DNA from 2 places in the Streptomyces thermoviolaceus genome. Region 1 is predicted to be linked to the other one. Evidence: riboswitches for the same ligand, from Rfam matches in the RefSeq annotation. Region 1 holds a riboswitch; the other holds the start of a gene.
What was found. A riboswitch is a leader RNA that binds a small molecule or an ion and turns the genes downstream of it on or off. The one in region 1 is predicted to bind glycine.
Positions count from the first base shown of each region.

Region 1 (15,499 bases):
TCGTCGTCCTGAAGATCGTCAAGCGGTTCCTGGACACCGGTGTGTCCCTGCAGAACATCCGGACCGCCGTCCAGCACCTGCGTGAGCGTGGATTCCGCGACCTGGAGCGCATGACGCTGATGAGCGACGGCGCCACCGTCTACGAATGCACTTCGCCCGACGAGGTGCACGCCCTGCTCCAGGGCGGCCAGGGCGTGTTCGGGATCGCCGTCGGCGTGGTGTGGCGCGACGTGGAGAGCGCGCTGTCCCAGCTGCACGGCGAGCGCATCGACACCGGCGAGACCCTGATCGGCCACAACCCGGGCGACGAGCTGGCCCGGCGCCGCAACCGGGCCGTCTGACCACACCCGCCCGGCCCGCCCCTGTCGCGGCCCTCCCGGCGCCCGGGCGGTGTCAGTGGTGTGGTGCAGCATCGAAGACGTGAGGACCACACCGACGATCCTGCATCTCGACATGGATGCCTTCTTCGCCCAGGCGGAGCAGGCGTCCAAGCCGAGCCTGCGCGGCAAGGCCGTCGTCGTCGGCGGGCTCGGACCGCGCGGGGTGGTGTCGACCGCGTCGTACGAGGCACGCGCCTTCGGCGTCCACTCGGCGATGCCGATGGCCCAGGCGCGGCGACTGGCACCGCACGCCGCCTACCTGGTGCCGCGCTTCGGCTTCTACCGCTCCATCAGCGAGCAGGTGATGGGGCTGCTGCGGACCCTGTCACCGCTGGTGGAACCACTCAGCCTGGACGAGGCGTACGTGGACCTGGAGGCCGGCGGCGCCGCCCGGGACGCGGATGCGGCCGAACGGGTGGGCAGAAAGCTGCGCGCCGACATCCGGGCCGTCACCGGACTGACCGGCTCGGTGGGCCTCGCGGCCTCCAAGATGCTCGCCAAGATCGCCTCGGAGCAGGCCAAACCCGACGGACTGGTCCTCATCCCGCCCGGCACCGAACGCGACCTGCTCGCGCCGATGCCGGTGCGGGCCCTGCCGGGCGTCGGCCCGGCCACCCAGAACCATCTGCGCCGGGCCGGCATCCACACCGTCGGGGAACTCGCCGAGGCCGGCGAGGACGAACTCGTCCGGCTGCTGGGCAAGGCCCACGGGCACGCGCTGTACGCCATGGCGCTGGCCCGCGACGACCGGCCGGTGGTGGCCGAGCGGGAGGCGAAGTCGGTGTCGGTCGAGGACACCTACGACGTCGACATCCACGACCGGCTGCGGGTGGGACTGGAGGTGCGCCGGCTCGCCGACCGCTGCGTCGCGCGGCTGCGCGCGGCCGGGCTGTCGGGACGCACGATCGTGCTGAAGGTACGGAGGTACGACTTCTCCACCCTGACCCGGTCCGAGACCCTGCGCGGCCCCACCGACGACCCCGCCGTGGTGCGCGAGGCGGCCGCCCGGCTGCTGGACGCGGTGGACACCACGGGCGGCGTACGGCTGCTCGGGGTGGGGGTGACCGGACTCGCCGACTACACGCAGGAGGACCTGTTCGCGCAGGCCGCCGGCGGGCAGCGGACTTCGCCGGGCGAGGAGCCCGCGGACGGGACGGCCCCTGAGCCGTCCGGACCCGCCGAGCGGCAGTGGCGCGCGGGCCACGACGTGCGGCACGAGGAGTACGGGCACGGCTGGGTGCAGGGCAGCGGCCTGGGCCGGGTCACCGTCCGGTTCGAGACGCCGCACTCGGCACCGGGCCGGGTGCGCACCTTCCGGGTCGACGACCCGGCCCTGCAGCCCGCCGAACCGCTGCCGCTGGTGTGCCCGGGCCCCTCCGGCACGCCGGGGGACACCGGGCTCCGAGGCGGAACGGCGGCCTGAGGACCCCCGCCGTGCCCGACATCGGCACCGGCACCGGCGCCGGCGGACCGGGAACGGCGCCGGGCGGTGCCAGATGCTCCGTTCGGGTGGACGGAAGCCGGTCGGGTCGGGGTCAGGCCTCCTCCGAGCCCGACCCCGCCAGCTTGCCGAAGTCCCGGTCCGGCAGCGGCTCGGGGGCGGACACGTCGAGGCCGTAGTGGCGGTAGAGCCGCAGCTCCTGCTCGGGGGAGAGGTGGCGGCCGACACCGAGGTCCGGGGCCTGCCGGACCAGGGTCCGCTCGAAGGGGATGCGCAGGACGCCGTCCACCAGTTCGCTCGGTTCCAGCGGCACGAAGGCGTCGCGGGAGAACAGCCCGGTGCGTATGGCCGCCCACTCCGGTTCGCCGGTCGCGTCGTCGAGGTAGACCTCGTCGACGGTACCGATCTTGCGGCCGTTGCGGTCGACGGCTTTCCGGCCGATCAGACTGCGCGGATCGATGTCGGTCTGCACGGATCCTCCACTGGGTCGCACCTCATCCGTCAGCACAACGAAAAGGCAGAATCCGTCGAACGGCCACCCGAGTCGGCCGTCGTGCCCGCTGGTACGCTGACAGCGGCTGCTGACCCCGTGCGGGAGAGTCCCCCGGCGACCGCCGGAGGCGCCGAAGGAGCAAATCCTCCCCGGAAACTCTCAGGCCCCTGTACCGCACGGACGAGGTCACTCTGGAAAGCAGAGCGGGTGTCGACGGCTTCCGCTCTCACCGACGGTGAAAACCGGGTGCCCTAGGGCAGTCCGGTGAAGCTCTCAGGTCGATGACAGAGGGGGAGGCCGTCGGGACACCCGAGCCGTGGTGTCCCTCGAAGGTCGCGTCAGACCAGGAGGCCTCCGCATGACCGCCCAGCGCATCCCCCTCTCGCAGCTCGAACGGGGAACGCCCTTCGAACACCGCCACATCGGCCCCGACCAGGAAGCCCGGGCCAAGATGCTCGCGCAGGTCGGGTACGGCTCGCTCGACGAGCTGACCGCCGCCGCCGTCCCCGAAGTGATCAAGAGCGCCGACGATCTCGACCTGCCCGGCGCCCGCACCGAGGCGGAGGTGCTGGACGAGCTGCGCGCGCTGGCCGGCCGCAACCAGGTCCTCACCTCGATGATCGGCCTCGGCTACTACGGCACCTTCACCCCGCCCGTCGTCCTGCGCAACGTCCTGGAGAACCCCGCCTGGTACACGGCCTACACGCCGTACCAGCCGGAGATCTCCCAGGGCCGGCTCGAGGCCCTGCTGAACTTCCAGACCATGGTCGCCGACCTGACCGGGCTGCCGACCTCCGGAGCGTCCCTGCTCGACGAGGGCACCGCGGCCGCGGAGGCGATGGCACTGTCCCGGCGCGTCGGCAAGAACAAGAAGGGCCTGTTCCTCGTCGACGCGGACACCCTGCCGCAGACCGTCGCCGTGGTCCGCACCCGCGCCGAACCGACCGGCGTCGAGGTCGTCGTCGCCGACCTCGGCGACGGCATCCCGGCCGAGATCGCCGAACGCGAGATCAACGGCGTCCTGCTGCAGTACCCGGGCGCCTCCGGCGCGGTGCGCGACCTGAAGCCGGTCATCGACCAGGCGCACGAGCTGGGCGCCGTGGTCACCGTCGCCGCCGACCTGCTCGCCCTGACCCTGCTGAAGTCCCCCGGCGAGCTGGGCGCCGACATCGCCGTCGGCACCACCCAGCGCTTCGGCGTGCCGATGGGCTTCGGCGGACCGCACGCCGGCTACATGGCCGTCCGCGAGGAGTTCACCCGCAACCTGCCCGGCCGTCTGGTCGGCGTCTCCGTCGACGCCGACGGCGCCAAGGCCTACCGGCTCGCGCTGCAGACCCGTGAGCAGCACATCCGCCGCGAGCGGGCCACCAGCAACATCTGCACCGCACAGGTGCTGCTCGCCGTGATGGCCGGCATGTACGCCGTCTACCACGGCCCCGACGGCCTGAAGGACATCGCCCGGCGCACCCACCGCTACGCCGCGATCCTCGCCGCGGGCCTGCGCTCGGGCGGCGTGGAGATCGTGCACGACGCCTTCTTCGACACCGTCACCGCACGGGTGCCCGGCAGGGCCGCCGAGGTCGTCGCCGCCGCCCGCGACAAGGGCGTCAACCTGCACCTCGTCGACGCCGACCACGTCCTCGTCGCCTGCGACGAGACCACCCGACGCGCCCACCTTCAGGCCGTCTGGGCCGCCTTCGGCACCGAGGGCGACATCGACGCGCTGGACGCGAGCACCGAGGACGCCCTGCCCGCGACGCTGGAGCGCACCGACGCCTACCTGACCCACCCGGTCTTCCACCAGCACCGCTCCGAGACCGCGATGCTGCGCTACCTGCGCAGGCTGGCCGACCGCGACTACGCGCTGGACCGCGGCATGATCCCGCTCGGCTCCTGCACCATGAAGCTGAACGCGACCACGGAGATGGAGCCGGTCACCTGGCCGGAGTTCGGGCAGCTGCACCCCTTCGCGCCCGCCGAGCAGGCCGAGGGCTACCTCACGCTCATCCGTGAGCTGGAGGACCGGCTCGCCGAGGTCACCGGCTACGACAAGGTCTCCCTGCAGCCGAACGCCGGCTCCCAGGGCGAGCTGGCCGGCCTGCTGGCCGTGCGCGGCTACCACCGGGCCAACGGCGACGAGCAGCGCACCGTGTGCCTCATCCCGTCCTCCGCGCACGGCACCAACGCCGCCAGCGCGGTGATGGCCGGCATGAAGGTCGTCGTCGTCAAGACCGCCGAGAACGGCGAGATCGACGTCGAGGACCTGCGGGCGAAGATCGACAAGCACCGCGACGAGCTGGCGGTCCTCATGATCACCTACCCGTCCACGCACGGGGTGTTCGAGGAGCACGTCGCGGACATCTGCGCCCAGGTGCACGAGGCCGGCGGGCAGGTGTACGTCGACGGCGCCAACCTCAACGCGCTGGTCGGCCTCGCCAAGCCGGGCCACTTCGGCGGCGACGTCTCCCACCTGAACCTGCACAAGACCTTCTGCATCCCGCACGGCGGCGGCGGACCCGGCGTCGGCCCGGTGGCGGTGCGCGCCCACCTGGCGCCGTACCTGCCCAACCATCCGCTGCAGCCGTCGGCCGGCCCGGCGACCGGCGTCGGTCCGGTCTCCGCGGCGCCGTGGGGCAGCGCGGGCATCCTGCCCATCTCCTGGGCCTACATGCGCCTGATGGGCGGCGAGGGCCTCAAGCGGGCCACGCAGGTGGCGGTGCTGTCCGCGAACTACATCGCCAAGCGCCTGGAGCCGCACTACCCGGTGCTGTACACCGGCCCCGGCGGCCTGGTCGCGCACGAGTGCATCATCGACCTGCGCCCGCTGACCAAGGCGACCGGTGTGACCGTCGACGACGTGGCCAAGCGGCTGATCGACTACGGCTTCCACGCGCCGACGATGTCCTTCCCGGTGGCCGGCACGCTGATGATCGAGCCGACCGAGTCGGAGGACCTGGCCGAGCTGGACCGCTTCTGCGATGCGATGATCGCGATCCGGGCCGAGATCGACAAGGTCGGCGCGGGCGAGTGGCCGGCGGACGACAACCCGCTGCGCAACGCCCCGCACACCGCCGGTTCCCTCGCCGGCACCTGGGAGCACCCCTACACCCGTGAGGAGGCCGCCTTCCCGGGCGGAGTGCAGGCCGCGGACAAGTACTGGCCGCCGGTGCGCCGGATCGACCAGGCCTTCGGCGACCGCAACCTCGTCTGCTCCTGCCCGCCGCCGGACGCCTACGAGGACTGATCCGCCGGACGGACGGCGCGGCCCTGCCGGCCGCGCCCCACGGCCCAAACTGTGCCCCGGTCCGCGTGCACCGCGCACGCGGACCGGGGCACAGCCCTGTGGGCGGTGTCAGCCGCGGTCGACGTGGACGTTGGTGGCTTTCACCCGGGCGGTTGCCTCCATGCCCACCTCCAGGCCGAGTTCCTCCACGGCCTCCCGGGTCAGCAGGGAGACCAGGCGGTGCGGGCCGGCCTGGATCTCCACCTGGGCGGCGACGTCGCCGAGTTTGATCGCGGTGACGATGCCGGGGAAGGCGTTGCGCACGGAGGTGCGGGGGGTCTCGCCGGCCTCGTCGCCGGAGCGGGCCAGGTCCACGGAGAACGCGGCCAGGTCCCGGCCGTCGATGACCCGGCGCCCGCTCTCGTCGCGGTGCGTGGCCACCCGGCCCGCGTCCGCCCACCGGCGGGCGGTGTCCGGGCTGACTCCGAGCAGGCGGGCCGCCTGACCGATGGTGTAGGACTGCATGCCCGTCACGATAGGACGCGCCGGGACCGGTGCGGACGCGGGGCGGTCGCCGTCCGGGCACGGACGGCGACCGCCGTGCCCCTGTGGTTCCCCTGCGAACCCACAGAAGGCCCTCACCCGTTCACGCACCCGTCCCGCGTGTCACCGACGTCCCGGAACAGCACACCTGGGCGGTCGGGGCATGGGACAGGAACCCCGAGGGCTCGTCGCCGCAGCGGGGAACTCCCTCCGCTGGACAGGCACGCCGACGACGAAGCCGGGCAGCCCGTCCTCCCAGCGCAATGGGGCGCGGACCGCGTCTCGATATGACCGTGTCCAGCTGTCGGCACAGCCCGGCTCACACCCGTTTCGCGCCATGTGCCCAGGGAACCCGCCACGTCCCGACGGACAGGACGCATGGAGGACAACCATGAGCGGTTCCCGAGAAGCGCGCGAACCCTCGTCGCCTCTGGAGAGGGAGACGAAAGAGCGGGACGTCCACCCCGAGGAAGAAGGTCGCTCCAAGCCGGACACATCCGGCGAGACCACGGACCAAGCCCTGAAGCACCGGTCGGAGTCGGAGAAAGGCGCCGGCTGACACCGGGACGGGGAACAGCAGGCACGGGCAACCGAGTGCCTGCTTTCTCACTGTCGGGGTCCCGAGGGCGGGTACCCGGCATGCGTCATGGCCCGTCCCGCAGCCCGACAGGCGGGCGCGTCCCTGTCCCGGAGCACACGAGCGATCAGAGAGCGACCATGCCGAGGACCCTCACGGACCAGACCGTCGAGCAGCTCGGTGGAAGCGGCAGCATCCTGGTGCGGCAACGGCGCGAGCACGAAGAGATCGACCGTCTGATGAGCCGTTACCTCGACGCCGAGGAGGATCTGCGCCGGCGGGAGCGCGCCCTGAAGCAGGTGGTGCAGCTGGTGTTCAGCCATGCCTTCGCGGAGGAGACGGTGCTGTGGCCCGTGGTACGAGCCACCGTCCCGGACGGCGAGGAACTGACGGCCCGGGTCGAGGAAGAGCACCAGCAGATCAACGATCTCGTCGCGGACATCGAGCGACTGCCCGCCGGTGCCCCGGAGCGGGAGGACAAGGTCCGGCGCGTCTTCTCCCTGATCCGCGAAGACGTCCGCGACGAGGAGGATCTGCTCCTGCCCCGGTTGCAGGAGGTGACAGGCACCGCCCGGCTGCGCACCCTCGGCACCACCTGGGCGGCGGTGAGACGGACCGCCCCGACACACCCGCACCCCGTCGTCCCCCGGCGGCCACCGGGGAACGCCCTGCTGGGCGTACCGCTGAGCGTCTACGACCGTGTGCGGGACGCCCTCGGCATGGGCGGCTCCGCCTCACGTCGGCGACGGTGACCCGGCCGCACGTGCCAGGAGGCAGAACCGAAGTCCGCCGGCACGGCTGGGTCGATCGTCGTCACGACGTCCACCGAGGAACGTCCGCCTCGTGCGGCTGTCGCGGGTACTGCCGGTGACTCGGGGCGGGCATCGCCCGCATCCGATGCGGGTGCACGTCTCGCCCTCCGGCCGGGCGCGGCCCGCCCTCGAAGGGGCCGGTCTTCGGATGATCCGGCGCCGCTGAACGGCACCGCGGGCGAGCGGGGATCAGCCGGTGTGCACACGGGGCCGTCGGGCCGGGTCCGGCTCGGCCTCGCGCAGCACCTGCCGGGCGGCGGTTGCGACCTCGCCTTGCCGAAGAGGAAGAAGCGCAGGACATTGTGGAAGGGGTTCCCCTCGGTCCACGGGAAGTAGACGTGCGGGATGCTGCCGGTGGTGTCGCGGACGTACAGCAGCAGGGCGGCCAGGGCGTTGGGGATCGAGGTGGACTCCAGGGAGAGCACACGGTAACGGTCGTGCACGACGCCGCCGTGGACGCACAGGCCCGTCTCGAACTCGGAGGGGTCGGTGACCGTGACCTCGACGAAGACGAAGTCCTCGGTGCCGGGCAGGCCGTTGTCGTCGCGGATCCGCTCGATCTCGTCGTGACAGGCGGCCCGGTCCCGGTGACCGGGCACGTGGGCGACGAACCGGATGGTCCGGCTGGCGATGTCCCTGACGCGAAGCGTTCCGCCAGGGGGTCGAGGGTCACCCCGGTCACCCGTAGCTCGACGGCGCGGGCCAGCCGGGACAGCGGCGACACCGGGATGATCCCGGCGATGAAGCAGCCGCCGATCCTCACACCGTCCGGGCGCTCGACCACGTTCGCCGCGGTGGTGTACAGGAACACCGTGGAGATCACCGCGAACACGGCGGTCCACGCCCGCCGGCCCCGCTGGTGCGCGGAGATGGTCACCGCGATGGCCGCCGAGGAGATCAGCACCAGGACACCGGTGGCGTACGCCCCGCGCTGCCGGTCGATGCCGGCGTCGGAGATCCAGGTGACCAGGAAACCGAGCAGCGTGCACACGAAGACCAGCAGCGCCGCCCCGACCATGACCAGGACGCCGCTGTGCTGGGCGGTCGGGGCACTGGGCCAGCCGGTGACCACGTGCTCGGCGGTCAGGACGTGCCACAGGCGGGTGATCACCACGACGACGTTCAGCGCGAGGTAGACACCGGCGAGCGCTATGGCGACACCGATCGCCTGCAGGAATCCCTCGAGGAACACGGCGCCGAGCAGGGCCAGCAGCACCAGGGTGATCAGCACGTGGTGGTCGTGGCGGACCCCGGTCAGGTAGGGGTTCTCCACCAGGTGGGTCGAGGCGTCGGCGGCCGACAGGGTGATGGTGATCGGGAAGACGGTGGCGGCGAAACCGAGCAGGGTCAGGACGCACAGCTTGCCCTGCCAGAACGACAGCAGCCGTCTGCGCCGGCCCCGCCCGTCCGGCGTCGGCGGCCGGCGCCCGGAGGTCAGACGGTGGTCACCGCCCGGTCGCCCCAGTCGCCGTCCAGCGGGCGGTGCGGGTCGATGATCCGGCCGTCCGGCAGCAGCTCACCGGTGTCCTCGAAGAGCAGGACGCCGTTGCAGAGCAGGCTCCAGCCCTGTTCCGGGTGGTGCGCCACCCGGCGGGCGGACTCCCGGCCGGCGGAGTCGGCCGGCGGGCACGGCGGCTGGTGCGGGCACGCCCGGGGCGGGACGTGCCGTGCCGTGGGGTCCTGGGCGCTCGTGATGTCTGTCCTGCGGCTGGTGGGATGCTCCATGGCCGTCCCCCGAAACAGTGAGTGGGACCGATACCCGTGCCGAGCGCGCGTGTGCGGTGAGACCGCGGGACGGTCGCCGCAGCGCTGCTCACCGGTACAGGACGCGCCGGTGGGCCTGCGCGGTTCAACGGAACGGGGCACAGCCGGCGGGCAGGGGGCACGGACCGGCGGGCGGTGTGCGCCGGTGCACGGCCGGGTCGGCACGGCGCACCACGAGCGCCGTGCGACGAGGCCCCGCATGGGACGCCGCGTGCCCCACTGCGACGCACGGCAGCGAGGCACGCGGCGGGTCTGCGGACCGGCCGGGGCCGCTCAGGCGGGCGACCCCATGAGCCGGACGGGAGTCGCCCGGTGGGTGAGGACCGGGAGCAGGTCGGCCACGCGGTGCGGCACATGGGACGGGATGCCGGGCGGGGCCGGGGCCAGTGGCACCAGCAGATCCGTGGCCGCCGGGTGCCCGTCGGCGCTGTCGTCGGACAGGTCGCCGTGCAGCCACAGGGTGAGCATGTAGAGGCCGGGCATGGACAGCAGCCGCGGCTGGTAGTGCCCGCTCAGGGACTCCGCCTGGCGCAGCGCGCGTTCGGTGGAGGCGACGTAGGGGCCTTCGAAGAAGTGCGCGAAGGCCCAGCCGTCAGGGGTGAGCCTGGTTTCGGCGGCGGCCACTGCGCGGTCGCCGCAGCGGATGAGGAACCGCCACCCGGCCAGCCGGGTCGCGGAGAGCCCCTGAGGGGTGAACTGCTCCAGGACGTGCACCGGCAGCGGGAGTTCCGGGGTCGCCGGTTCCTGGGCGGAACGCAGGGCGGGGGTGGGTGCCTCGCGGACCGCGGTGGGGGAGCCGAGGGCCGTGAGGACGGAGCGCAGGGCGGGAGCGGGAGCCGGGGGTATGTGCAGCGGCATGGTGGGTCGCCTCTCGTTGACAGGCACGATGACGCGAGGGGTGGGGGCGGACGACACTGTCAGCTCTCGGAGGGCGAAGGGGGGCGAACGAGGCCGTCGAAGCCTCGGATCCGCGCGTCCGTGAGAAGAAAGGAAATCGGACGACGAGGTATCCGGGCGTGACCCCGCCCGCGGTCCAGCGCCACGGGTGCCGACCTTCTGCCGTAGGGGAGAGTTTATACGACACATGTTCAGTTGGTGTTTCGGCTAGCTGTTTCCGGTGAGTACAACAAGTCGTTATCCGGCCGGAATTCTGAGGCCCGATGCTTCGTGTGCAGGGGGACGGGTGCCGTGCGTGGCCCTCCGGTTGCCGTCGGTGTCGCGTGGCGGCTCGGTCGCCGTCGGTGTTTTTTCCCTGGCCGCCGGGGGTACCAGGAGATGCCGCCGCCTCATGCCCGTCGAATGTGCCTCCGCTCCAGCGGTCCGGGGCCGACGAGAGTGGGGAGAACGGGACGTTATCGATCGTGTATGCGGGGCATCATCCCACCTGACTTCGATCCCGGCGGCCGGAGCCAAGGCCGGCCCGAGCGAGGGAGGACGCCGCGATGGGCGAGAAGGTCGTCGCAGGCGAGTTCGACCTGTCCGATCGCAACCGTTACCGCGAGAAGCTCAAACGGTGCCTGGAGGCACTGGCGCGGCTGTTGGAACAGAAACGGTTCGACCGGCCCAAGAACCTCATGGGGCTGGAGATCGAATTGAATCTCCTCGGCGCCGACGGATTGCCGAAAATGCTGAATGCGCAAGTGCTCGAGCGCATCGCCAGCCGGGACTTCCAAACAGAACTCGCCATGTTCAATCTTGAAGTGAACATAGCGCCCCACCGGCTGGGCGGCCGGGTATTCGACCGGCTCGCCGAGGAGTTGCGCACCTCACTGGCATATGCAGACCGCAAGGCCGCCGAGGTCGACGCCGGAATAGCGATGATCGGCATTCTTCCCACCCTCGGCCGGGACGACCTCGTCTCCTCGAATCTGTCCGCCGTCGACCGGTACACCTTGCTCAACGACCAGATCGTCGCGGCCCGCGGCGAGGACTTCACCCTGGACATCGACGGCGTGGAGCGTCTGACCTGCACCTCCCAGTCGATCGTGCCCGAGGCCGCCTGCACCTCCGTGCAACTGCACCTGCAGGTCACCCCCGGCCGCTTCGCGGACGTGTGGAACGCGGCTCAGGCGGCGAGCGCGGCGCAGATCGCCGTCGGTGCCAACTCCCCTTTCCTGTTCGGCCGTGAGCTGTGGCGGGAGTCCCGCCCCCCGCTGTTCCAGCAGTCCACCGACACCCGGCCTCCGGAACTGCAGGCCCAGGGGGTCCGTCCGCGCACCTGGTTCGGTGAGCGCTGGGTGACCTCGGCGTACGACCTGTTCGAGGAGAACGTGCGCTACTTCCCGGCGCTGCTGCCGATCTGCGACGACGAGGACCCCCTCGAGGTGCTCGAGGCCGGCGGGGTGCCCCGGCTGGCCGAGCTGGTCCTGCACAACGGCACCGTCTACCGCTGGAACCGGCCGGTGTACGACATCACCGACGGCGTCCCGCATCTGCGGGTCGAGAACCGGGTGCTGCCCGCCGGGCCGACGGTCACCGACGTCATCGCCAACGCGGTCTTCTACTACGGCCTGGTGCGCGCCCTCGCGGAGGAGCCGCGCCCGGTGTGGACCCGGATGCCGTTCCGGGCCGCGGCCGCCAACTTCGACGCCGCCTGCCGGCACGGGATCGACGCCCGGCTCATCTGGCCCCGGCGCGGCCGCCTGTCCGGCACCACCGAGGTCGACGCCGTCACCCTCGTCCGGGACGAACTGCTGCCGCTGGCCGAGGCCGGGCTGAACGCGTGGGGCGTGGAGCCCGCGGACCGGGACCGGTACCTCGGGGTGATCGAGGAACGGTGCCGGCTGAGGGTCAACGGCGCCCAGTGGCAGGCCGCGACCTTCCACCGGGCCTTGGAACGCGGCCTGGACCGGCAGGAGGCCCTGGCCGCCACGACACGCCGCTACCGCGAGCTGATGTGGCTCGACGACCCGGTGCACACCTGGCCGGTCGGATTGCCGGAGCCGGCCGTGGTGCCGATGACCTGACCGCCGCCGGCACCGTCCGGGCACGCCGTGCCGGGGGCCGGTCGCTCCCCTTCCGGGCTGATCGGGCAAGCTGAGACGTCCCGAGACGGTGGAGTGGAGGCGCGCGTGCAGTCCGAGACCGGGCCGATGTCCGCAACCGAGTCCCAGCAACGGCCGTCACGGCGCATCCTGCGGGACGAGACCCTGCTCGTCCTCGCGCTCTCCCTGGGCGCCAGCGGGGTGTCCGCCGTGATCAGTTTCGTCGGCTCGGTGACGAAACCGGGTGGTCTGAAGGACCAGGCGGCCACCCTCAACGCCTCCGCCGCACCGGGCCGCCCCTGGCTCGACCTGGCCTGGCAGCTGTTCGGGATCGCCACCGCGCTCGTGCCGGTGGCGCTTGTCGCCCACCTGCTGCTGCGCGAGGGACGCAGCCTGCGCACCCTCGGCTTCGACCGCTCCCGGCCCTGGCCGGACCTCGGCCGCGGAGCGGTGATCGCGGCGCTGATCGGCAGCGCCGGCATCGCCTTCTATCTGGCCGCCCGCGGCCTGGGCTTCAACCTCACCGTCGTGCCCGAGGCACTGCCCTCGGTGTGGTGGAAGTACCCGGTGCTCGTCCTGTCCGCGGTGCAGAACGCGGTGCTCGAGGAAGTGATCGTCGTCGGGTTCCTGCTGCGCAGGCTGGACCAGCTGGGCTGGTCGGCGGGGCGGTCGCTGGCGGCCAGCTCCGTCCTGCGCGGCTCGTACCACCTGTACCAGGGCGTCGGCGGCTTCCTCGGCAATGTGGTGATGGGCCTGGTGTTCGTGCAGCTGTACCGGCGGTGGGGACGGGTCGGACCGCTGGTGGTGGCGCACTCCCTGCTCGACATCGGTGCCTTCGTGGGCTACGCCCTGCTCGCCGGCAAGGTCGGCTGGTTGCCCACGGCATAGCCCGGCAGCCCGGGCATCGATCCGCCGCGAGCAGGGCGCCCGGCCACCCGGTCACGCACGGGGCGCGCGGGCCCTCGCCGTGGACGAGCGGGCGCCCGCCGCGGACAGGCGCCCGCTACACCAGCAGATCGCCCTCGATGACGGTGACCGCGTGCCCGGCCAGCAGGGTGCGCTCGCCGCGCACGGTGGTGCGCACCAGCCCGGAGCGGGCCGAGGCCTGCAGGCCGGTGAGGTCGTCGCGGCCCAGGCGCGCGGACCAGAACGGGGCCAGGGCGGTGTGGGCGCTGCCGGTCACCGGGTCCTCGTCGATGCCGACGTTCGGGAAGAAGCAGCGCGAGACGTAGTCGTAGCCGCGGGCGGGGTCCTCGGCGCGGGCGGTGGCGATGACGCCGCGCGCGGAGCAGGCGGCCAGGGCGTGCAGATCCGGTTCCAGGGCGCGGACGGTCTTCTCGTCGGCGAGCTCGACCAGCAGATCGCCGACGGACGCCCCGGTGTCCACGACCGTGCTCGGTGCGGCGCCCAGCGCCTCGGCGACCCCGTCGGGCACCTCGACCGGCGTCAGCGACGCGGTGGGGAAGTCCAGGGTGATCGAGCCGTCGTCCGCCGGGGCCGCGCTCAGCACACCGCTGCGGGTGGCGAAGCGCACCGGCCCGGTGTGGGCGCCGGTGGTGTACAGGACATGGGCGGTGGCGAGCGTGGCATGGCCGCACATCGCGACCTCGGTGGCGGGCGTGAACCAGCGCAGCGCCCAGTCCGCCTCCGCGTCCTCGGGCAGCGGGTGCGCGAACGCCGTCTCGGGATGGTTGATCTCCCGTGCCACCCGCTGGAGCCAGTCGTCCTCGGGGAAGGTGTCCAGGAGAAGGACCCCTGCGGGGTTGCCGGTGAAGGGGCGGTCGGTGAAGGCGTCCACGATTCGCATGCGCATGCCCTGACGGTACGGGCGGGCACGGTCCGTGGCCAAGCCGGTGCGGGCTGCGGTTCGGGTGTCCTGCCCCGCCGACAGCGGTCGTCCAAGCTGACCTGCGTGGGCCGTGGGCCGGACCGGGTGGGACGCGGGGGCATGGTGCCTCGAGACACGTCGCGTCTCGCTGACGCGGTTCCGCGTTCGGATCGCGATGCCGGTCGCCTGATCCAGGCGGCTTCGTAGGCGTGCAGGGCGGTGATGACCGTGGCACGTTCCGCGGGCGTGAGGCCGCGCATGACGCGTTCGCAGGCGAAGGCACTGCGGAAAGCCTTGCGCCGATCGGTGCGGCGTAGTCGGGGGCGATGGAGACGATGCGGCGGCGGCGGTCGGCGGGATCGGCGGTGCGCTGCAGGACGCCCGGCCGTGACAGCTCGCTGACCATGAGGCTGACGGTCGTCGGGGCCATCTCCAGCCGAGCGGCCAGCTCGTCGATGCCGGCGGGGCCGTCGTACTCCAGGTGGGCCAGCAGTGCGGGGTCGGTGAGGATCTCCGTTCCGGCACCATGGTCGAAGTCGTGGCTCGCGACCGGGAGGCCGCCGGCGACATCGCCCAGTCACCCTCGGTGTCATGGAGGCCTTCCGGGAGGTGTGGCGTACCGGCGTCAAGGAGCGGCAGGAGGAGGCGCTCGCCGTCGCGCCGTGACGCGCAAGCGGCTGTCCCGATCCTCGCCGGCGACGAGTGACCCGGCCGCCGGTACGGCGGGGCGGGGCGTGTGCCGGGGCGGCAGTGCCGGACGGTGCGCACGGGGTGCCCTCGTACCACCCGTCCGGCCCGCGCAGCCTGCGAAGAATGGCCGGATCTCCTCCGTAAGGAGGAGATTCCGTCCGGTCGGATCCGCTTGGCGAGGGACGCGCAGATGCTCCCCGTCGGCGATGCGTGCGGGCCGCGGGACTGATGAGGTGGAGGGGTGCAACCCCGCATCCCCAGGCAGCCGGCACCCGAGGACGGCTGCGTTCCCGGTGAGGGCGCCGGGCTCGGCGCCGAGCTGGCGGCCGTGGTCACCGCCGCCCGCAGGAGGGCGGTCCGCGACGCGGACCGGCACACCGACACCGCCCACCTGCTGCACGCCCTGCTGGAGGCCGACCCCGAGGTGCGCGCAGCCCTCGGCGACGGCCCGCTGATCGCCCGGCTGCTCGGCTACCTGGTCCAGCGCAGCATCGGATACGGGCTGCGCTGGCGCGGCAGTGTCGAGGACTCCGGGGCGCTGCCCGTGTTCACCGAGGACGCGCGCCCCACGGCGGACGGCCGGCGCTGCTCGCCCGCGGCCCGCGCCGCCCTCGCCCACGCCCGCAGGCGCGCCGCGCGGCACGGCCGGGACGCGGCGTGCGGCCTGGATCTGCTCGCCGGCCTCCTGGCCGACCCCCGGTCGCGGGCCGCCGAGGTGCTCACCCGCGCCGGGGCCTGCCCGGACGAACTGGCCGCCCGGCTCG
Region 1 covers NZ_CP109280.1:5,268,030-5,283,528, forward strand. The annotation lists gene OG899_RS22965 (MerR family transcriptional regulator) at 1-341, shown strand, start outside; gene OG899_RS22970 (DNA polymerase IV) at 421-1,803, shown strand; gene OG899_RS22975 (PRC-barrel domain-containing protein) at 1,916-2,293, opposite strand; glycine riboswitch at 2,404-2,499, shown strand; gene gcvP (aminomethyl-transferring glycine dehydrogenase) at 2,673-5,558, shown strand; gene OG899_RS22985 (molybdopterin-binding protein) at 5,667-6,062, opposite strand; gene OG899_RS22990 (hypothetical protein) at 6,472-6,639, shown strand; gene OG899_RS22995 (hemerythrin domain-containing protein) at 6,798-7,409, shown strand; partial or broken gene OG899_RS23000 (hypothetical protein) at 7,659-8,883, opposite strand; gene OG899_RS23005 (DUF5999 family protein) at 8,904-9,164, opposite strand; gene OG899_RS23010 (hypothetical protein) at 9,507-10,091, opposite strand; gene OG899_RS23015 (glutamate-cysteine ligase family protein) at 10,676-12,199, shown strand; gene OG899_RS23020 (CPBP family intramembrane glutamic endopeptidase) at 12,326-13,105, shown strand; gene OG899_RS23025 (PhzF family phenazine biosynthesis protein) at 13,221-14,030, opposite strand; partial or broken gene OG899_RS23030 (hypothetical protein) at 14,449-14,622, opposite strand; gene OG899_RS23035 (Clp protease N-terminal domain-containing protein) at 14,977-15,499, shown strand, end outside.

Region 2 (15,499 bases), 3.6 Mb from region 1:
CTCCTCCAGGGAGGGCCGGTCGTCCGCCCTGTGCGCCAGCATGGTCGTCACGACGGGCACCAGTTCATCGGGCAGCCCGGACAGATCAGGGCCGACCTCCGGGTTGACCACCTGCGCTGCGACAGCCTCCCACCGGGCGCCGTCGTACGGGTAGTGCCCGGTCGCGGCGTACAGAAGTACGGTGCCCAGGCCGTACACATCGGCGGCCTGCGTCACGTCCAGCTCGCCCATGGCCTGCTCGGGCGGCATGCAGCGCACCGTGCCGATGACCGAGCCGGCTTGCGTCAGCGACCCCTTGGACGCCCCGATGAAGGCGCCGAGGCCGAAGTCGATGATCACGGGTCCGAAGTCACCGAGGATGACGTTCTGCGCCTTCAGGTCACGGTGTACCAGACCTGCCGAGTGGACGGCGGCGAGCCCCTCGGCCAGAAGGGCGCCGAGGCTCGCCACGAGGGGCGCGGACAGTGGACCTCGATCATTCACGACGTCGGACAGCGGGCGCCCGGGGACGTAGTCCATGGCCAGCCACGGCTGCTCGGCGAAAGGATCCGCGTCGATGAAGCGGGCCACACGGCCCGTTCCCGAGATCGTACGCGCGATGGTCGCCTCGCGCTCGAAACGGGCACGCGTGTGCGGATCCGTGCGGTCGGGGCGGATCACTTTGACGGCGACCGGTTCACCCGCGACGGAGTAGGCGAGGTACACCTCCCCCATTCCACCGGCGCCGAGCCGCCGCTCGACGAGATACGGGCCGATTCGCAGCGGCGAAGTCGCGCCGTGCACCACACCCCCCGAGACTTCCGCAACGACTGTGCGACCGCTACAGCCTACTTACTGATCGTGGTCGTACGAGTGTCATACCAGTGGGTGACCCTACGGCGTGTTCGGCCTTCCGGACGCACGCGTTCTCTCAGCACTCGATGATGTTCACCGCGAGTCCGCCCCGCGCCGTCTCCTTGTACTTCACCGACATGTCCGCGCCGGTCTCCTTCATCGTCTTGATGACCTTGTCCAGGGAGACCTTGTGGGAGCCGTCGCCGCGCAGGGCCATGCGGGCGGCCGTGACGGCCTTGACCGCGGCCATGCCGTTGCGCTCGATGCACGGGATCTGCACCAGGCCGCCCACCGGGTCGCAGGTCAGGCCCAGGTTGTGCTCCATGCCGATCTCGGCGGCGTTCTCCACCTGCTCCGGTGTGCCGCCCAGCACCTCGGCGAGCGCGCCCGCCGCCATCGAGCAGGCGGAGCCGACCTCGCCCTGGCAGCCCACCTCGGCGCCGGAGATGGAGGCGTTCTCCTTGAACAGCATGCCGATGGCGCCGGCGGCGAGCAGGAAGCGGATCACCCCGTCCTCGTCCGCGCCGGGGACGAAGTTGATGTAGTAGTGCAGGACGGCGGGGATGATGCCGGCCGCGCCGTTGGTGGGGGCGGTCACCACCCGGCCGCCGGCCGCGTTCTCCTCGTTCACCGCCATCGCGTACAGGGTGATCCACTCCATGGCGCGGGCGGCGGGGTCGCCCTCGGCGCGCAGCTGGCGGGCGGTGACGGCGGCCCGGCGGCGGACCTTCAGGCCGCCCGGCAGGATGCCCTCGCGGGTCATGCCCCGCCGCACGCATGCGCGCATCACCTGCCAGACCTCGAGCAGGCCGGCCCGGATCTCCTCCTCGGTGCGCCAGGCCCGCTCGTTCTCCAGCATCAGCGCGGAGATCGACAGGCCCGTCTCCCGGGTCAGGCGCAGCAGCTCGTCACCGGTGCGGAAGGGGTACTTCAGCACGGTGTCGTCCAGCTTGATCCGGTCCGCGCCGACCGCCTCCTCGTCCACGACGAAGCCGCCGCCGACCGAGTAGTACGTCTTGGCCAGCAGCTCGTCGCCCGAGGCGTCGTACGCCCACAGGGACATGCCGTTGGCGTGGTAGGGGAGCGCCTTGCGGCGGTGCAGCACCAGGTCGTCGTCGAAGGAGAAACCGATCTCCCGCTCGCCCAGCAGGGTCAGACGGCCGGAGCTCTTGATCTCCTCCACGCGGGCGTCGGCCCGCTCCACGTCGACGGTGCGCGGGGAGGCGCCCTCCAGGCCGAGCAGCACCGCCTTGGGGGTGCCGTGGCCGTGGCCGGTCGCCCCGAGCGAGCCGTACAGCTCGGCCCGGACGGAGTGCACCGAGGACAGCAGGCCCTCCTTGTCCAGGCGGCGGGCGAACATGCGTGCCGCGCGCATCGGACCGACCGTGTGGGAGCTCGACGGCCCGATGCCGATCGAGAACAGGTCGAAGACCGAGATGGCCACGGTGACTCCTTGTACGGGAAGACGCCCGCGCGGGGCGGCCGGTGCGCCGCGCACACACCGGGGTGTCCGGAGGGTGTGCGCGGCGCCCGGAGAGATGACTTACTTGTTCAGACCCGGGTACAGCGGGTGCTTGTCGGCCAGGGCCCGCACCCGGGCCGCGAGGGCCTCGGCGTCGTAGGACGGCTTCAGCGTCTCGGCGATCACGTCCGCGACCTCGGCGAAGTCCTCGGCCGTGAAGCCGCGGGTGGCCAGGGCGGGCGTGCCGATCCGCAGACCCGAGGTCACCATCGGGGGCCGCGGGTCGTTCGGGACCGCGTTGCGGTTGACGGTGATGCCGACCTCGTGCAGCCGGTCCTCGGCCTGCCGGCCGTCCAGCGCGGACGCGCGCAGGTCCACCAGGACCAGGTGCACGTCCGTGCCGCCGGTCAGCACGGCGATGCCGGCCTCGCGGGCGTCCGGGGCCGTCAGGCGCTCGGCGAGGATCCTCGCGCCCTCCACTGTACGGCGCTGGCGCTCCTCGAACTCCTCGGACGCCGCGACCTTGAAGGCCACCGCCTTCGCCGCGATCACGTGCTCCAGCGGGCCGCCCTGGAAACCGGGGAAGACCGAGGAGTTCAGCTTCTTCGCGAAGTCCGTGCTGCGGGACAGGATGATCCCGCCGCGCGGGCCGCCGAGGGTCTTGTGCGTCGTGGAGGTCACCACGTCCGCGTACGGCACCGGGTTGGGGTGCAGGCCTGCCGCGACCAGGCCGGCGAAGTGGGCCATGTCGACCCACAGGAAGGCGCCGACCTCGTCGGCGATCCGGCGGAAGGCGGCGAAGTCCAGCTGCCGCGGGTACGCCGACCAGCCGGCGATGATCACCTTCGGGCGGTGCTCCTTGGCGAGCCGCTCCACCTCGGCCATGTCGACCAGGCCGGTGGCGGCGTCCACGTGGTAGGCGACCACGTGGAACTGCTTGCCGGAGAAGTTCAGGCGCATGCCGTGGGTGAGGTGGCCGCCGTGCGCCAGGTCCAGGCCGAGGACGGTGTCCCCGGGCTGGGCGAGGGCGAACAGGGCCGCCTGGTTGGCGGAGGCGCCGGAGTGCGGCTGCACGTTGGCGTACGCGGCGCCGAACAGGTCCTTGACCCGGTCGATCGCGATCTGCTCGGCGACGTCGACGTGCTCGCAGCCGCCGTAGTAGCGGCGGCCCGGGTAGCCCTCGGCGTACTTGTTGGTCAGGACCGAGCCCTGGGCCTCCATCACCGCGAGCGGCGCGAAGTTCTCCGAGGCGATCATCTCCAGCGTGGACTGCTGGCGGACCAGCTCCGCGTCGAGGGCCGCGGCGATCTCCGGGTCGAGCTCGTGCAGCGGGGTGTTGAGGGCAGTCATGCCGGGATCGCTCCTCAGCCCTCGTTCTGGGCCGTGTACTCGTCGGCGGTCAGCAGGTCCGTGGGCTCCTCGGCGACCCGCACCTTGAACAGCCAGCCGTCCTCGAAGGGGGCGGAGTTCACCAGCGACGGGTCGTCGACGACGTCCTGGTTGATCTCGGTGACCTCACCGGTGACCGGCGAGTACAGGTCGGAGACGGACTTGGTCGACTCCAGCTCGCCGCAGGTCTCGCCCGCGGTCACGGTGGAGCCGACGTCGGGGAGCTGGGCGTAGACCACGTCGCCGAGCGCGTTCGCCGCGAACTCGGTGATGCCGACCGTGGCGACGCCGTCCGCGTCGGCGGGCGACAGCCACTCGTGCTCCTTGCTGTACCGCAGGTGCTGGGGGTTGCTCATGGTGTGAATTCTCCTGTACCGGGTCACGTGCTGATGACAGGGGCTGAGGGGAGCCGCCGGCGGGCGGCGGGGCGGGCGCGCGCGCCGGGCCTGCGGCGACGCGCGCCCGACGGCTACTTCTGCCGCTTGTAGAACGGCAGCGCCACGACCTGGTACGGCTCGTGGCTGCCGCGGATGTCCACGCCGACGCCCGGCGTGCCCGGGGCGGCGTACGCGGCGTCGACGTACGCCATGGCGATCGGCTTGCCCAGGGTGGGGGAGGGGGCACCGGAGGTCACCTGGCCGATCACCTCGCCGCCCGCGACCACCGGGTACCCGGCGCGCGGCACCCGGCGGCCCTCGGCGACCAGGCCGACCAGGACCCGCGGCGGGTTCTTCTCGGCGCGCTCGGCGGCGGCCAGCAGCGCCTCGCGCCCGACGAAGTCGCCCTCCTTGTCGAACTTGACCACCCGGCCGAGCCCCGCGTCGAACGGGGTCAGCTCGGTGGTCAGCTCGTGCCCGTACAGCGGCATGCCGGCCTCCAGGCGCAGCGTGTCACGGCAGGCCAGCCCGCACGGGACGACGCCGGCGCTCTCGCCCGCCTCGCTCAGCGCCTGCCACAGCCGCACCGCGTGCTCGGGCGCGACGAACAGCTCGAAGCCGTCCTCGCCGGTGTAGCCGGTGCGGGCGATCAGGGCGGGCACACCGGCGACGGTGCCGGGCAGCCCGGCGTAGTACTTCAGGCCGTCCAGGTCGGCGTCGGTGAGGGAGGCGAGGACGGCCGGGGAGGCGGGCCCCTGGATCGCGATCAGCGCGTAGGCGTCGCGGTCGTCGCGGACCTCGGCGTCGAAGCCGGCCGCCCGCTCGGTCAGCGCGTCCAGCACCACCTGGGCGTTGGCGGCGTTGGCGACGACCAGGAAGGCGGTCTCGGCGGTCCGGTAGACGATCAGGTCGTCCAGGATGCCGCCGTCGGCCCGGCAGATCATGGTGTAGCGGGCGCGGCCGACCGCGATCGAGGCGATGTTGCCGACCAGGGCGTGGTTCAGCAGGGCGGCGGCCTGCGGGCCGGTCACGGTGATCTCGCCCATGTGGGACAGGTCGAACAGGCCGGCCTTCGTCCGCACGGCCAGGTGCTCCTCGCGCTCGGAGCCGTAGCGCAGCGGCATGTCCCAGCCGGCGAAGTCGGTCATCGTCGCACCGAGCGAGCGGTGCACCGCGTCCAGCGCGGTACGGCGGAGCGGACGGGCGTCGGAACTGCTCATCGGGGTGGTCTCCCAGGCATGAGGGACGAGGACGGGACGGATCGGTGTCCTCCCCATCTGTCATCGGAACCTGAGAGGTTCGCCATGACCGCCGTCGGGCGGACGTCACGGCTTGCACCTTGGGTGGAGCCACTGCGGCAGCGGCCCGCTTTTCAGATGTGCCTCGCCCGCGCGGTAACGGTGCCTGAGAGATTCAAGGGAGGGACTTGCTCCTTCGGCGCCCCGGGCACACGTGCGGGTGACGTGCTCCCGGGAACTCTCCCGCGCGGATTCAAGCGGCCGGTATGCAATTGGCGCGCACATCATTGCACGACCGGCCGCATCGTGGCAGCGCCCCCTTTTGTGACCGGGCTGTGGCAGAACGCGCACGGGACGGTGAGCATCGCGCCATTACCTTCTCTTTACGCGCGATGGGCAGGTGACCCCCACCGCCCAGGGGAGGGACGATGAGCTCGAACAGGACCGTGCCGGCGTACGCGACGGGCCGCGCGCACTGCCTGGCCCTTCCCGTGGTCCCCCGCCCCGCGGCCCGCGAGCGCGCCGGGCACCCCGCACCGGTCGTCCGCGACCTGCGGGACCGGGACGGCCGCGGGCCCCGCGCCCTGCTGTTCGGGCCGCGCGACGTGGTGGTGGTCACCGGCCTGCCCGGCGCCGGCAAGTCCACGCTGATGCGCCGCACGGTGCGCGGACCGGTGATCGACTCCCAGGACACCCGGGAGCGCTGGGACGCCCGCCTGGCCGGCCGCCTGCCCTACGCCGTCTACCGCCCCCTGGTCCGGCTCGCCCACTACGCGGGCCTGCGTCGCGCCCTGCGCACCGGGGAGGGGATCGTCGTGCACGACTGCGGCACCCAGTCCTGGGTCCGTGCCTGGCTGAGCCGGGCCGCCCGCCGCAGAGGCGCCCTGCTCCACCTGATCGTGCTGGACGTCAGCCCCGAGCAGGCCCTGGACGGACAGCGCCGGCGCGGCCGCGGGGTGTCCCGCTACGCCTTCGGCCGCCACCGCCGTGCCACCGCCCGGCTGCTGCGGGGTGTGGCGGCGGGCGAGCCGCCGGCGGGCTGCGGTTCGGTGACCGTCCTGGACCGCCACAGCGCGGACGGACTGCGGCGGATCGGGTTCACCGGCGGCCACGGTCGCATCACCCGATAGCCTTTCGATCACAGCAAAGTTGTTGAGCAGGCGGTGGAGATGGCTTACCCGGACTTCCCGGACTTCCCGGCACAGGCGCACCCGCAGCCGCACGGCGGCTGGCCCGGCAACGAGCTCGAGGAAGTGCTGTCCGCGTCCCTGGGCGTGCCGTCGGCCGCCGGCCGGATCGTCGAGGTGCTCGCCCGCAGCAGTCTGTGGGTGCCGCTGCCCAACGGCGGCGGCCCCGACAGCGTCCCGCTCGATCTGCCCACGCTGGAGATCGACGGTCAGGCGTATGTGCCCGTCTTCAGCTCCGAGGAGCAGTTCCGCCAGGTCGCCGGCTCCCACATGTCCTTCGCGGTCGCGCCCGCGGTGGAGTTCGCCCGCGGCCTGCCCCCGCAGGCCGGCATCCTGATCAACCCCGACGGCGTGGTCGGCATCCCGCTGCCCCCGGCGGCGGTGGCCGAGCTGTGCCGGGCGGACCGCACCGAACTCGACGGCCCCGGGACCGGCGGCCGGGTCCGCCTCTTCGAACCCGACTGGCAGGACGACCCGGTGGACTTCCTGTCCGCCGCCGGCGCCGAGTTCGACGGCATCGGCGTGGTGCGCACCGCCCGCCGCTGCCTGGCCGCTGTCGAGACGGACGACCCGCAGCTGTACATAGGCGTCGAACTCTCCCAGTGGGAGGGCGATCTGCGGGCCCTGCCCCTGGAGGCCCTCGGCCGCGCCCTGGCCAAGGCCCCGGTCGCGTGGCCGGTCAGCCTGGTCCTGCTGGACGTGACCGACGACCCGGTCGCCACCTGGATGAGGGACACGATCCGGCCGTTCTACCAGAACGACCGGTGACGACCCACCGCCCGCCGGCGCACCTGCCGGCGGGCCCGCGAGCACGACGGGAAGTCAGAGCCGGTCCGAACAGGGCCTAAGCTGGACGCACGGCTCGGTCGAGACCTTGGAGCATGGAGGGGCGGTACAAGTGAGCGCCAGCGCAAGCGGCACCGCGACCGGGCACGTGGAGCAGATGCTGCGCCAGGTGACCCCCGGGCGCTACGACGCCTACGAGGCGCTGCTGCGCGCCCTCGCCACGCCCGCATCCGGCCAGGTCTGGATGCTGCTGTGGCAGGGGCAGGCCGGGTCGCCCGACGCCCAGTGGGCGCGCATGGAGGTCGACGGCCACGGCTACGCCCCCTGCGTCACCTCGCCCCAGGAACTGTCGGCCAGCGGCTGGAACCGTTCCTACGAGGTGGTCGACGGACTCGACGCGGCCCGCGTCCTCTACCCCGGCCACTACGGGCTGTGGCTCAATCCGCACGCCCCGGGCGGCGGAGTCGGCATCCCGTGGCTGGATCTGCGCCGTATCGCCACCGGCCTGGACCGTCAGCCCGCCGGTCCGCTGCGCCTGTCGGAGCCGGTCATGGACCTGTCGCACTTCTACGCCCTGCTCGCGCAGCACGCGCACCGCACCCCGGTGGTCCGTTCGCTGCGCCGGGCCTGGGTGCAGCCTGCGATCGGCGCGCCCTACCTGGCCATCGGCCTGGACCTGTACGACTCCTCGCAGCCTTCCGTCGAGGCGGTGCGGACGATGATGCAGCCCTGCATGAGCGCCCTGCCCGACGGACTGCCGGTGTCCACCGTGGCGATGGCCGACGACTACGACCCGGTCGCGATGTGGCTGCGGGCCAACGCCCGCCCGTTCTACGACCGCCAGGCGCACGCCGGTGCCGCGCCGAACCAGCCGGGCGGCTACGGCTACCCGCCGGCCGGCGCCGCGTACTGAGCGCACAGCGACGACCGCCCATATCTCCCGACTCGCCCCGCACTGGGGGCAGTTGACGCGACGCGGGTCTACGCGCGCAGCTGCGGGAGCTTTGGTCCGCATCCCGCCCGGATAGCCCAACTGGCCCTTGTCCGCCCCGCGTTACCCACTGTCCGCATAACGGATCTCCCCAGGGCGCATCACGGTTAGGCATCCTTTCGCCGACAGCCCTGGCACCGGCTCGCCGTGGCGTTGAAGACTCCCGCTCCAAGGGGCCCGCGCCCCTTCGTACGACGGACTGACCATGCCGCCACTGCGGCAAGTGCAAACCGGTGACAGCCGGTTGAGAGGGGTCCCTGCCTGATGACGGCACCATTGCACGAGCCGGCCGCGGAAGCGGCCCCGAGCGCGGCCGACGAAGCGGCGGTGGCGGCCACCGGTGCGAAGGCGGTCCAGGGCCGTTCGCTGGGACGGATCGCCTGGGAGCGCCTGAAGCGGGACAAGCTCGCCCTGACGGGCGGGATCGTCGTGCTCGTGCTCGTCCTGGTCGCGGTGCTCGCACCCGTGATCGCGCACCTGGTCGGCCAGGACCCGGAGACGCACCACGAGGACCTGATCGACCCGCTGTTCGGCACCCCCACCGGATCCCTCGGCGGCATCAGCGGCGAGCACCTGCTCGGCGTCGAACCGGTCAACGGCCGCGACATCTTCGCCCGCATCGTCTACGGCGCGCAGATCTCGCTGCTGGTCGGCTTCCTGTCCGCGGTCGTGGCGGTGGTCATCGGCACCGTCCTCGGCATCCTGGCCGGCTTCTTCGGCGGCTGGGTGGACGCCGTGATCAGCCGCATCATGGACGGTCTGCTGGCCTTCCCGCAGCTGCTGTTCATCATCGCGCTGGTGTCCGTGATGCCCGACCGGCTGCTCGGCCTGACCGGGACGAGCGTGCGGGTGCTGCTGATGATCGTCGTCATCGGCTTCTTCGGCTGGCCGTACATCGGCCGCGTGGTGCGCGGCCAGACGCTCAGCCTGCGCGAGCGCGAGTACGTGGACGCGGCCCGTTCGCTGGGCGCCGGCCGCTTCTACATCCTGTTCAAGGAGCTGCTGCCCAACCTCGTCGCGCCGATCATCGTGTACACGACGATGATGATCCCCACCAACATCCTCACCGAGGCGGCGCTCAGCTTCCTGGGCGTGGGCGTCAAACCGCCCACGGCCTCCTGGGGACAGATGCTCTCGACCGCGATCGACTACTACGACTCGGACCCCATGTACATGGTGGTCCCCGGTGTGGCGATCTTCATCACCGTCCTTGCCTTCAACCTCTTCGGCGACGGCGTGCGCGACGCGCTCGACCCGAAGGGCTCCCGCTGAACCGCCGTACCCCCAAGCAACCCGTGGCACCGGCACGGGGTCTCTCATCTACTCCGGAGGATCCGCAACGTGACTACCCAACGCACCTCAGGGCGGCGCAGGCAGGCTTTGGCCGCTGCGGCCGTGGTCGCAGGGCTGCTGACCACGGCGGCGTGCGGCGGCGGCAAGGACGACGGCGGTGACGACGGCGCGGCCGGCTTCAACGCGGCCAACAACAAGGTCGCCCAGGCCTCGCTGGTCAAGAAGGGCGGCGAGCTGAAGTTCGCGAGCACCCAGGACGCCGACTCGTGGGACACCACCCGCGGCTACTACGGCTTCATGTGGAACTTCTCGCGCTACTACAGCCGTCAGCTGCTGACCTACAAGGCGGCCCCGGGCGCCGACGGCGCCGAGCTGACGCCGGACCTCGCCACCGACATGGGCCAGGTCTCGGACGGTGGCAAGACCTACACCTTCCACCTGCGCGACGGGATCACCTGGGAGGACGGCAAGCCGATCACCTCCAAGGACATCAAGTACGGCATCGAGCGCGTCTGGGCCCAGGACGTCCTCTCCGGCGGTCCCATCTACCTCAAGGACGTCCTCGACCCCAACGGCACCTACAAGGGTCCGTACAAGGACACCAGCAAGGACCACCTGGGCCTGAAGGCGATCGACACCCCGGACGACAAGACGATCGTCTTCCACCTGCCGGAGCCCAACTCCGACTTCCTCCAGCTGGTCGCGCTGACCTCGGCGTCCCCCGTGCGCCAGGACAAGGACACCAAGTCGCAGTACGGCCTGCGCCCCTTCTCCTCCGGCCCGTACAAGTTCGAGTCGTACTCGCCGGGCAAGTCCCTGGTGCTGGTGCGCAACGAGAACTGGAATGCCTCCTCGGACCCGGTCCGCAAGGCCTACCCGGACAAGATCAGCATCAAGTTCTTCACCAACGCCAACGACATGGACCAGCGTCTGCTGGCCGGCGACTACGACCTGGACCTGGCCCAGACCGGCATGTCGCCGCAGGGCCGCACCACCGCCCTGAAGTCGCACAAGGGCAACCTGGACAACCCGGTCTCCGGCTACATCCGCTACGCGGTCTTCCCGCAGAGCGTGAAGCCGTTCGACAACATCCACTGCCGCAAGGCCGTCCTCTACGGCGCCGACCACGTCTCCCTGCAGACCGCGCGCGGCGGCCCCATCGCCGGCGGTGACATCGGCACCAACATGCTGCCGCCGGCCGTGCCGGGCGCCGAGGGCCAGGCGTACGACCCGTACGAGATGGCCGGCGCCAACAAGAACGGCAACATCGCCAAGGCCAAGGAGGAGCTGAAGGCCTGCGGCCATCCGAACGGCTTCAGCACCACCATCGCCGTGCGCAACAACAAGCCGGTCGAGGTCGCGACCGCCGAGTCGCTGCAGGCCTCGCTGAAGAAGGTCGGCATCAACGCCCAGATCGACCAGTACGACGGCTCCCAGACCGCCGGCATCATCGGCAGCCCCTCGAACGTGGAGAAGAAGGGCTACGGCATCATCATCATGGGCTGGGGCCCGGACTTCCCGTCCATCCAGGGCTACGGCATGCCGCTGTGGGACAGCCACTACATCCTGCAGAGCGGCAACAACAACTACGCCCTGATCAAGGACGAGTCGATCGACAAGCTCTTCGACGAGTTCGTCACCACCCTGGACGAGGCGAAGAAGAAGCAGATCGCCACCGAGATCAACCACAAGGTCATGGAGGGCGGCTGGTACCTGCCCTTCACCTTCGAGAAGTTCATCAACTGGCGCTCCTCGCGTCTGGCCAACGTGTACACGTCGAACGCGTACAACGGCATGTACGACTTCGTGAACCTCGGCCTGAAGTCCTCGAAGTAGTCCCGGCACACCGGCCGTACGGCACGAAAGGCAGGTGAAGGCCGGCGCGGCGGGACCGCGGGCCGCCCCGGAGCCCCACCGTCGAAAGGCGGGAGGGCACCGACCGGTGGCGGCCCGCGGCCCGCGGCGGGCCGCAAGCTGTGCTCGCTTACCTCATCAGGCGGTTGTTCGCCGCCGCAGTGATGCTCGTGGTCGTCGTCCTGGCGGTCTTCTGCATCTTCTTCGTCTTCCCCAAGTGGGCGGGCGTCGACATCGCCAGCAGCTTCGTCGGCAAGCAGGCCGACCCGGCGGCTGTCGAGGCGGTCCGGGCCAAGCTCGGCCTGGACGACCCGGTCTACAGCCAGGTCTGGGAGTTCTTCAAAGGCATCTTCGTGGGCCGCACCTACGTGGGCGGCGGCGACGTCACCCACTGCGCCGCGCCGTGCTTCGGCTACTCCTTCCGCACCGAACAGGCCGTCTGGCCGGTGCTGACCGACCGGTTCCCGGTGACCCTCGGGCTGGCCCTGGGCGCCGCCGTGCTGTGGCTGGTCTTCGGCGTCGCCGCGGGCGTGCTGTCCGCCCTCAAGCGCGGCAGCCTGTGGGACCGCGGCGCGATGGTCGTCGCGCTGGCGGGCGTGTCCCTCCCGATCTACTTCACCGGCCTGCTCTCGCTGGCGATCTTCGCCTACGGACTGGGCTGGATCAACGGCCAGTACGTGCCGGTCGGCGACAGCTTCTCCGGCTGGCTCGGCGGCATGCTCCTGCCGTGGATCACCCTCGCCTTCCTGTACGCGGCCATGTACGCCCGCATCACCCGCGCCACGATGCTGGAGGTGCTCGGCGAGGACTACATCCGCACCGCCCGCGCCAAGGGCCTGAAGGAGCAGGTGGTCATCCGCAAGCACGCCATGCGCTCCACCCTGACGCCCATCCTGACCATGCTCGGCATGGACCTCGGCGCCCTGATCGGCGGCGCGATCCTCACCGAGACCACGTTCAGCCTCCCCGGCCTCGGCCAGAAGGTGCTGGACGCCATCAAGAACCAGGACCTGCCCTTCATCCTGGGCGTCACCCTGATCACCTCCCTGGCGGTGCTCATCGCCAACCTCGTGGTGGACATCCTGTACGCCGTGATCGACCCCCGAGTGAGGCTCGCATGACCGAACTCAGCAAGAGCGGAGCCGCCGTGGGGGAACCCACCACGGCGTCACCCGCCCCGACCGCCTTCCTGGAAGTGCGCGACCTGAAGGTGCACTTCCCGACCGACGACGGCCTGGTGAAGTCCGTCGACGGGCTCAGCTTCCAGCTGGAGAAGGGAAAGACCCTCGGCATCGTGGGCGAGTCCGGCTCCGGCAAGTCGGTGACCTCGCTCGGCATCCTCGGCCTGCACACCGCGGGCCAGTACGGCAAGCGCAGGCCGCAGATCTCCGGCGAGATCTGGCTCAACGGCACCGAGCTGCTGTCCGCCGACCCCGACGAGGTGCGCAAGCTGCGCGGCCGGGAGATGGCGATGATCTTCCAGGACCCGCTGTCCGCGCTGCACCCGTACTACACGATCGGCGCGCAGATCGTGGAGGCGTACCGCCTCCACCACGACGTCTCCAAGAAGGCCGCCCGCCGGCGCGCCATCGAGATGCTGGACCGGGTGGGCATCCCGCAGCCGGACAAGCGGGTGGACAACTACCCGCACGAGTTCTCCGGCGGCATGCGCCAGCGCGCGATGATCGCCATGGCGCTGGTCAACAACCCCGAACTGCTCATCGCCGACGAGCCGACCACCGCGCTGGACGTCACCGTGCAGGCGCAGATCCTCGACCTGATCCGGGATCTGCAGAAGGAGTTCGGCTCCGCGGTCATCATCATCACCCACGACCTGGGCGTCGTCGCCGAACTCGCCGACGACATCCTGGTGATGTACGCCGGCCGCTGCGTGGAGCGCGGCCCCGCCGAGAAGGTGTTCGACGAGCCCCGCCACCCCTACACCTGGGGTCTGCTCGGCTCGATGCCGCGCCTGGACCGCGACCAGCAGGACCGGCTCATCCCCGTCAAGGGATCGCCGCCCTCGCTGATCAACGTCCCCTCCGGCTGCGCCTTCAACCCGCGCTGCCCGTACGCCGACGTCCCCAAGGACAACGTCACCCGTACGGTCCGTCCCGAACTGACCGAGGTCGGCAGCCGCCACTGGGCCGCCTGCCACATGACGCAGGAGCAGCGGGAGCGGATCTGGACCGAAGAGATTGCGCCGAAGCTGTGAGCGAGGACAAAGCCGTGACCACTCCCGCGAAGAGCGACGGTGCCGCCCTCACCAAGGACGCCGCGGACGGCGCGCCTCTGCTGAAGGTGACCGGGCTCAAGAAGCACTTCCCGATCAAGAAGGGGCTCTTCCAGCGTCAGGTCGGCGCCGTGCACGCCGTCGACGGGCTGGACTTCGAGGTGCGCGCCGGGGAGACCCTCGGTGTCGTGGGCGAGTCCGGCTGCGGCAAGTCGACGATGGGCCGGCTGATCACCCGGCTGATGGAGCCCACCTCCGGACGCATCGAGTTCGAGGGCAAGGACATCACGCACCTCGGCGTCGCGGGCATGCGCCCCATGCGCCGCGACGTGCAGATGATCTTTCAGGACCCGTACTCGTCGCTGAACCCGCGCCACACCATCGGCACCATCGTCGGCGCCCCCTTCCGCCTCCAGGGCGTCGAGCCCGAGGGCGGGATCAAGAAGGAGGTGCAGCGGCTGCTGTCGGTGGTCGGGCTCAACCCCGAGCACTACAACCGCTATCCGCACGAGTTCTCCGGCGGCCAGCGCCAGCGCATCGGCATCGCTCGCGCGCTCGCCCTCAAGCCGAAGCTCGTGGTCGCCGACGAGCCGGTCTCCGCGCTGGACGTGTCGATCCAGGCGCAGGTGGTCAACCTGCTGGACGACCTGCAGCAGGAGCTGGGCCTGACCTACGTGATCATCGCGCACGACCTGTCCGTCGTCCGGCACGTCTCGGACCGGATCGCGGTGATGTACCTGGGCAAGATCGTCGAGCTGGCCGACCGGGACGCGCTGTACAAGACGCCGATGCACCCGTACACCAAGGCGCTGATGTCGGCCGTCCCGATCCCGGACCCGCGGCGCAAGAACGCCAAGAGCGAGCGCATCCTGCTCAAGGGCGACGTGCCCTCGCCGATCTCCCCGCCGAGCGGCTGCCGCTTCCACACCCGTTGCTGGAAGGCCACGGAGATCTGCCGCCGCGTCGAGCCGCCGCTGAAGGAGCTGCGCCCCGGCCAGCGGGTGGCCTGCCACCACCCGGAGAACTTCGCCGACCAGGCACCGCACGACACGGTGCTGCTGTCGGCGATGAAGGACGCCGCGGGACGGGGGGCCGAGGACGCCCTGGCGAAGTCCGGCGAGACCTCGGCGGCGGTGAAGGCGGTCACGAAGGAGGACGGCAAGGGGTCCGTCGAGAAGACCGGCAAGGGGTCCGTCGAGAAGACCGGCAAGGGGGCGGGCGGGAAGTCCGTCGAGAAGGTCGGTGAGAAGTCCGGCAAGGAGGCCGGCCAGAAGACCGTCGAGAAGCCGGGTGAGAAGTCCGGCAAGGAGAGCGGCAAGGAGACCGGGAAGAAGACCGGGAAGAAGACCGGAAAGGAAGCCGCCGGGCCGGACGCCGGTGACGCCCCCGTCGCCGTCGACGTGGAGAGGACCGGACCCGCCAGGAAGGCGGACCCGTCCGACGAGGACCAGGGCTCCGGCATGGACCGGGACTCCGGCAGTTCCCAGGACTCCGGCAGCTCCCAGGACTCCGACGACTTCGACGACGACTGACGCGCTGACGCGCCTCGAGGCGCGGCGCCGCGCACCCGGCCGGACGGGAGAGCGCGCGGCCGTCCCGTCCGTGCGGTCCGCCGAGCGGCGCGCGGGCACGGACGGGACGGCCGCACCGGTGCTCTCCCGTCCGGGGTGTCCGGCGGCCACGTAACAATGGGGGGTGCTTCAGCAACTGTTCAGCCCCTCCGTCCAGCACACGCTCGACGTCGTCGGCATCTTCGTGTTCGCCATCTCGGGCGCGCTGCTGGCCGTCCGCAAGAACTTCGACGTCTTCGGCATCGCCGTGCTGGCCGAGGTGACGGCGCTGGGCGGAGGTCTGT
Region 2 covers NZ_CP109280.1:1,673,335-1,688,833, reverse strand. The annotation lists gene OG899_RS07325 (serine/threonine-protein kinase) at 1-783, opposite strand, end outside; gene OG899_RS07320 (L-serine ammonia-lyase) at 911-2,278, opposite strand; gene glyA (serine hydroxymethyltransferase) at 2,378-3,646, opposite strand; gene gcvH (glycine cleavage system protein GcvH) at 3,661-4,041, opposite strand; gene gcvT (glycine cleavage system aminomethyltransferase GcvT) at 4,155-5,282, opposite strand; glycine riboswitch at 5,445-5,556, opposite strand; gene OG899_RS07300 (AAA family ATPase) at 5,729-6,430, shown strand; gene OG899_RS07295 (enhanced serine sensitivity protein SseB) at 6,470-7,255, shown strand; gene OG899_RS07290 (enhanced serine sensitivity protein SseB C-terminal domain-containing protein) at 7,431-8,186, shown strand; gene OG899_RS07285 (ABC transporter permease) at 8,529-9,536, shown strand; gene OG899_RS07280 (ABC transporter substrate-binding protein) at 9,606-11,393, shown strand; gene OG899_RS07275 (ABC transporter permease) at 11,534-12,532, shown strand; gene OG899_RS07270 (ABC transporter ATP-binding protein) at 12,529-13,626, shown strand; gene OG899_RS07265 (ABC transporter ATP-binding protein) at 13,641-15,176, shown strand; gene OG899_RS07260 (trimeric intracellular cation channel family protein) at 15,340-15,499, shown strand, end outside.
Region 2: another riboswitch for glycine. It lies ahead of gcvT (glycine cleavage system aminomethyltransferase GcvT); the one in region 1 lies ahead of gcvP (aminomethyl-transferring glycine dehydrogenase).